DNA from 2 places in the Streptomyces sp. NPDC048349 genome. Region 1 is predicted to be linked to the other one. Evidence: riboswitches for the same ligand, from Rfam matches in the RefSeq annotation. Region 1 holds a riboswitch; the other holds the start of a gene.
What was found. A riboswitch is a leader RNA that binds a small molecule or an ion and turns the genes downstream of it on or off. The one in region 1 is predicted to bind ZMP and ZTP.

Region 1 (3,390 bases):
CGACGCCGCCATGCTGGCGGCTGCCTGCCGGCGCCGGGCGGCCTGCGCGCAGGGTGTCCACCCCGACCCCTGCCGGCTGGAAAGCGGCCCGCTGGACGCCCTGGCCCGGGAGTTCGGCGCCTCCCCCATCGTCGCGGCGGCCCGGGAGGCGGCCGCCTCGGGGGCCTGAGCCGGCCGGCCTCCGGGGCGGTGCTCGTCCTTCGGTCCGCTACCGGGGGTAACGGGTAACACAACACCCCGGGCCCGAGGGCCCGGGGCGCTCGCCGTGCGGAAGGCGGTGCGGAGGGGTCAGAGGTCCGCGAGGGCGAGTCCGGCCTGCGCGGCGGCGGCCTGGACGGTCTGCTCGAGGAGTACGGCGATGGTCATCGGGCCGACGCCGCCGGGTACGGGCGTGATCAGCGAGGCGCGGGCGGCGGCCGACTCGAAGTGCACGTCGCCGACGTTGCCCTCGTTGTAGCCGGCGTCCAGGACCACCGCGCCCGGCTTGATGTCCTCGCCGCGGATGAACTCGGCCTTGCCCACGGCGGCGACCAGCACGTCGGCCTGGCGCACGATCGAGGAGAGGTCGCGGGTGCGGGAGTGGCAGTAGGTGACGGTGGCGTTCTGCTCCAGCAGCAGCATCCCGGCCGGCTTGCCGAGGATCGCGCTGCGGCCGACGACCACGGCGTGCTTGCCGGTGAGGTCCACGTCATAGGCGGCGAGCAGGCGCATGATGCCGCCCGGGGTGCAGGAGACGAAGCCCGGCAGTCCGAAGCCCATGGCGGCGAAGGAGTGCATGGTGACCCCGTCGACGTCCTTGCCGGGGGCGATGGCCTCGAAGGCGGCCCGCTCGTCGATGTGGTGCGGGACGGGGTGCTGGAGCAGGATGCCGCTGATCTCCGGGTCCTCGGAGAGGGCGGTGAGGGTGGCGACCAGTTCCCCGGTGGTGGTCTCGGCCGGCAGCTCCACGTGGCGGGAGGTGATCCCGGCCTTGGCGCAACGGTTCTGCTTCATGCGCACGTAGGTGACGGAGGCGGGGTCCTCGCCGACCAGCACGGTCGCGAGGCAGGGCGCGGTGCCGGTGCGCTCGGTGAGCTTGGCCGCGTGCACGGCGGTCTGCTCCGAGATGCGGCGGGCGAGGGCGGTGCCGTCCATCAGCCGGGCAGAGGCAGTCTGGGCAGTCGTCACGGGGTCTCCTGAACGTCGCTGCGGATCGCGGTTCGCCCAGGCGCGCGGCAGTCGGCGTACGGGACGTACGCCGGGCCGCTCCCCGGTGGTGATCCACCCGAACGCCAGTCACGGCCCGCGTCCACTGTAGTCGACGGCCGGCATATCCGGTGGTTGGCCGGGGCCCGACCTGGGACGATCCAGACATGACACGCACTTTCGACCACCTCGTCGCCGAGGCCGAGGCCGTCTCGGTGGACGGCTGGGACTTCTCCTGGCTCGACGGCCGGGCCGTCGAGCAGCGCCCGTCCTGGGGCTACCAGCGGCTGCTCGCCGAGCGCCTGGCCCGGGTGGGGTCCGCGCTGGACATCCAGACCGGCGGCGGCGAGGTACTGGCGGGCGCGGGCCCGCTGCCCCGGCTGACGGCGGCCACCGAGTCCTGGCCGCCGAACATCGAGCGGGCGACCCGGCTCCTGCACCCGCTCGGCGCGGTGGTGGTCGCCGACGCCGACGAGCCGCCGCTGCCCTTCGGGGACGAGGCCTTCGAGCTGGTCGCCAGCCGGCACCCGGTGACCGTCTGGTGGGAGGAGATCGCGCGGGTCCTGCGGCCGGGCGGCTGCTACCTCTCCCAGCAGGTCGGTCCGGCGAGCGTCTTCGAGCTCGTCGAGTACTTCCTCGGCCCGCAGCCGGAGGAGATCCGGCGCGCCCGGCACCCCGACGACGCTGTGGCGGACGCCACGAAAGCCGGCCTGGAAGTCGTCGATCTGCGCGCGGAACGGCTGCGCACGGAGTTCCACGACATCGGAGCCGTGATCTACTTTCTCCGGAAGGTGATCTGGATGGTGCCCGGCTTCACGGTCGGGCGGTACCGGGACCGGTTGCGCGAGCTGCACGAACGGATCGAACGCGAAGGCCCGTTCGTCGCGCACACCGCCCGCTTCCTCATCGAAGCCCGCAAAACGGGCTGACGGACGAGGCGGACGGATCTGCTCCGGTCAGGTTGCGCGGCCACAGCGTGGCGCAGGTCACTCAATTCAGCGCGTAACGAATCGACTCGGGCATGCGATGAACCGACAGGTGTCATCGCGCGGCCCCGGAATACAGACCCCCCTCGGGTCTGTTTCCCGAGTTCGCGCGATGATGTCCCGCCCACCCCTATCTGTTCGCAACGAGAGGCTCCTTGTGTCGCTCAGCCCGTCCCGTACGTTCCCTCCGGAGATCGCCGAATCGGAGGCCCTCGTCGCGCTCGTCGAGCGCGGCCGCGAGCAGGGTCACATCAACGGTGACGACGTGCGCCAGGCCTTCGAGGCCGGCCGCATCCCGGTGGACCAGTGGAAGCGGGTCCTGCGCAGCCTGAACCAGGTCCTGGACGAGGAGGGTGTCGCCCTCCACGTCAGCGCCGCCCCCGCCACCAAGACGGCTGCGAAGAAGCCCCGCAAGGCAGCCGCCGCCCCCGCCCGCACGGTGGCCAAGAAGGCCGCCGCGGCGCCCCGCCCCATCGGCGCGCGCAAGACCGCGGCCGCCGCTCCCCCGGCCACCGCGGCGGCGATATCCGCTCCGTCGGCCGCCGAGGACGAGGTGACGGCCGAGGCCGCCGCCGAGCCGAAGAAGCGGACGGTCAAGAAGACCGCGACCGCCGCGAAGAAGACCGCCACCAAGAAGACGGCCGCCAAGAAGACCAGCGCCAAGGACGCCGACGAGGCCGAGACCCCCGTGGTCGAGGGCGAGGACTGGGCAGCCGAGGACCTCGTCGACGAGGCCGAGGAGGAGTCCCCCAAGACCGGCGGCGCCCAGGGCTTCGTCCTGTCCGACGACGACGAGGACGACGCCCCGGCGCAGACGGTCATGGTGGCCGGTGCCACCGCCGACCCCGTCAAGGACTACCTCAAGCTCATCGGCAAGGTGCCGCTCCTCAACGCCGAGCAGGAGGTCGAGCTCGCCAAGCGCATCGAGGCCGGCCTGTTCTCCGAGTACAAGCTCGAAGAGGAGGAGGACCACAAGCCCGCCTTCAAGCGCGAGCTGGAGATCCTCGTCGAGGACGGCCGCCGCGCCAAGAACCACCTGCTGGAGGCCAACCTCCGCCTCGTGGTCTCCCTCGCCAAGCGCTACACCGGCCGCGGCATGCTCTTCCTGGACCTGATCCAGGAGGGCAACGTCGGCCTGATCCGCGCCGTGGAGAAGTTCGACTACACCAAGGGCTTCAAGTTCTCCACGTACGCGACCTGGTGGATCCGCCAGGCGATC
Region 2 (3,390 bases), on a different contig from region 1:
TGCTGTCCAACAAGGCGCTGCTCGCCATCCTGTGGGAGCTCTTCCCGGAGCACCCGAACCTGCTGCCCGCCTACCTCGACGGCCCGCGCGAGCTGGCCGCGGAGGGCGGTTACGCCGCCAAACCGCTGCTGGGCCGGGAGGGCGCCGGCGTCACCCTCCACGAACCCGGCGGTGAGCCGTTCACGGCCCGGGACGACGAGAAGTACTGCTTCCAGGGCCTGGCCCCGCTGCCCGACTTCGACGGCAACCGGGTGGTGCTCGGCGCGTGGGTCGTCGAGGACGAGGCGGCGGGACTGGGCATCCGCGAATCGGCGGGGCCGGTCACGGACGAGTACGCCCGCTTCCTGCCCCACGTCATCCTCTAGTGCTCCGACCGGTTTCCGGTCAGAGCACTGGACACCCCCGGCCGGGCCCAGGGGGCCGGGTGGGGTCCTGCCCGGCAGGGGCCGGTCAGGCGCGGCCGGTCAGGCGAGGACCGACCTGAGCTGCTCCAGCCCCCAGTCCAGGTCCTCCTTGCTGATCACCAGCGGCGGGGCGATCCGGATCGTCGAGCCGTGGGTGTCCTTCACCAGCACGCCCCGTTCCATCAGCTTCTCGGAGATCTCCCGTCCGGTCCCGCGGGACGGGTCGATGTCCACGCCCGCCCACAGCCCCCGTCCCCGTACGGCGGTCACCGCGCCCCCGCCGACCAGCAGGCCCAGCTCCCGGTGCAGGTGGTCGCCGAGCTCGGTGGCGCGCTGCTGGTACTCGCCGGTCTTGAGCATCGCGATGACCTCCAGGCCGACGGCGCAGGCCAGCGGGTTCCCGCCGAAGGTCGAGCCGTGCTCGCCCGGCCGGAACACCCCGAGCACGTCCCGGTCGGCGACCACGGCCGAGACGGGGACCACGCCGCCGCCGAGCGCCTTGCCGAGGACGTACACGTCGGGGACGACCCCCTCGTGCTCGCAGGCGAACGTCCTGCCGGTGCGGCCCAGCCCCGACTGGATCTCGTCCGCCATGAACAGGACGTTCCGCTCGCGCGTGAGCTCCCGTACGCCGCTCAGGTACCCGGCGGGCGGTACCAGCACCCCCGCCTCGCCCTGGATCGGCTCCAGCAGGACGGCGACCGTGTTCTCGGTGACGGCGTGGGCCAGCGCGGTGAGGTCGCCGTACGGGACGATCTCGAAGCCCGGCGTGTACGGGCCGAAGTGGTCGCGGGCCTCGTGGTCCGTGGAGAAGGAGACGATGGTCGTCGTCCGGCCGTGGAAGTTGTCGGCGGCGACCACGATCTTCGCGTGGCCGTCCGGGACGCCCTTGACCTCGTACCCCCACTTGCGGGCGGTCTTCACGGCCGTTTCCACGGCCTCCGCCCCCGTGTTCATGGGCAGCACCATCTCCTTGCCGCACAGCGAGGCGAGTTCGGTGCAGAAGTCGGCGAAGCGGTCGTGGAAGAAGGCGCGCGAGGTGAGCGTGACCCGCTCCAGCTGCGCGCGGGCGGCGTCGAGCAGACGGCGGTTGCCGTGCCCGAAGTTGAGCGCCGAGTAACCGGCGAGCATGTCCAGGTACCGGCGGCCCTCCACGTCCGTCATCCACGCGCCGTCCGCGGACGCGACGACGACGGGCAGCGGGTGGTAGTTGTGCGCGCTGTGCGCTTCGGCGGAGCGGATGGCATCAGCAGTTGTCGACACGGGGTCTCCGATCGTCCGTCAGGCCTGTGACGAGGGTGGCGTCACTGTCCATCCTCGCTCGCGAACGGGACGGAGAAACCTTTCTTGCGGCGCGCCCGCTAAGGTGGTCGGTACGCACGGCGACTGGCGTACGGAGAACGAACTCCGGGGGAGTCGTGCGCGCTCGACCGCAGACAGGGCCGCTCGCCTGGGCCTCGCGGGGTACCGATCACATCGACCCCGGAGGAGCCCGCCGTGTCCGCGAGCCGCCATCCCGCCCTGTCCGCGACCGACCCCGAGCTGGCGTCCTTCGTCGCGGCGGAGGAAACCCTGCAGGCCGAGACCCTGCGCCTGATCCCCAGCGAGAACTACGTGTCCGCGGCCGTCCTCGAGGCGTCCGGCACGGTGTTGCAGAACAAGTACAGCGAGGGCTACCCGGGCCGCCGCTACTACGAGGGCCAGCAGAACATCGACCGCGTCGAGGCGCTGGCCGTCGAGCGGGCGAAGGGCCTGTTCGGGGTGGACCACGCCAACGTCCAGCCGTACTCGGGTTCGCCCGCGAACCTGGCCGTCTACCTGGCCTTCGCCGAGCCGGGCGACACGGTGATGGGCATGGCGCTGCCGATGGGCGGGCACCTGACGCACGGCTGGGGCGTGTCGGCGACGGGCTCCTGGTTCCGGGGCGTGCAGTACGGGGTCCGGCCCGGCACCGGGCTCATCGACTACGACGCGGTGCGCGACCTGGCCCTGGCGGAGCGGCCGAAGATCATCTTCTGCGGGGGTACGGCCCTGCCGCGCACGATCGACTTCGCGGCGTTCGCGTCGATCGCCGAGGAGGCGGGCTCGGTCCTGGTCGCGGACGTGGCGCACATCGCGGGCCTGATCGCGGGCGGGGCGCACCCGTCCCCGGCGGGCCACGTGGACGTGATCTCGACGACCACGCACAAGACGCTGCGCGGGCCGCGGGGCGCGATGCTGATGTGCCGGGAGGAGCACGCGAAGGCCATCGACAAGGCCGTGTTCCCGGGGCTCCAGGGCGGGCCGCACAACCAGACGACGGCCGGCATCGCGGTGGCGCTGCATGAGGCGGCGCAGCCGTCCTTCACGGCGTACGCCCACGCGGTCGTGGCGAACGCCAAGGCCCTGGCGGAGGCCCTGCTGGAGCGGGGCTTCGACCTGGTGTCGGGCGGTACGGACAACCACCTGATCCTGATCGACCTCACCGGCAAGGACGTGCCGGGCAAGGTGGCGGCGAAGGCGCTGGACCGGGCGGGGATCGTGGTGAACTACAACACGGTGCCGTTCGACCCGCGCAAGCCGTTCGACCCGTCGGGGATCCGGATTGGCACGCCGTCGCTGACGTCGCGGGGGCTGGGGGTCGGGCACATGCCGCAGGTCGCGGAGTGGATCGCGCGGGCGGTCGGGGCGGCGGCGAAGGCGGACGAGGCTGCGCTGGCGGGGGTCCGCGCGGAGGTCGCGACCCTGATGGCCGCCCACCCGGCCCCGGGCCTCCCCCTGTCCTGACCGGGGCTCCGCCCCGCCCCCCCCCGGTTCGGGGCTTCGCCCCGTACCCCGCGCCTCAATCGCCGGCGGGGCTGGATTGTCTCCTGCCGTCCGGCGGTGCGGTCGGGTTGCCCGCGGGGGCAGGGGGCCCGATGCCGGGAGCGGCGCTCAGTCCCGGGGCTCGGCCCCGTGCCCCGGCGCCTCAATCGCCGGCGGGGCTCACAGTGCGGGGCTCCGCCCC

Region 2: linked by a shared signal. The riboswitch ahead of glyA (serine hydroxymethyltransferase) and the one ahead of AB0D44_RS17895 (bifunctional 5,10-methylenetetrahydrofolate dehydrogenase/5,10-methenyltetrahydrofolate cyclohydrolase) in region 1 are both predicted to bind ZMP and ZTP.

The regions. Positions count from the first base shown of each region.
Region 1 covers NZ_JBEZLA010000029.1:74,527-77,916, forward strand. The annotation lists gene AB0D44_RS17890 (DUF6545 domain-containing protein) at 1-169, shown strand, start outside; gene AB0D44_RS17895 (bifunctional 5,10-methylenetetrahydrofolate dehydrogenase/5,10-methenyltetrahydrofolate cyclohydrolase) at 289-1,134, opposite strand; ZMP/ZTP riboswitch at 1,195-1,289, opposite strand; gene AB0D44_RS17900 (methyltransferase domain-containing protein) at 1,353-2,114, shown strand; gene AB0D44_RS17905 (RNA polymerase sigma factor) at 2,329-3,390, shown strand, end outside.
Region 2 covers NZ_JBEZLA010000038.1:13,770-17,159, forward strand. The annotation lists gene AB0D44_RS21090 (glutathionylspermidine synthase family protein) at 1-365, shown strand, start outside; gene rocD (ornithine--oxo-acid transaminase) at 465-1,667, opposite strand; ZMP/ZTP riboswitch at 1,777-1,867, shown strand; gene glyA (serine hydroxymethyltransferase) at 1,902-3,170, shown strand.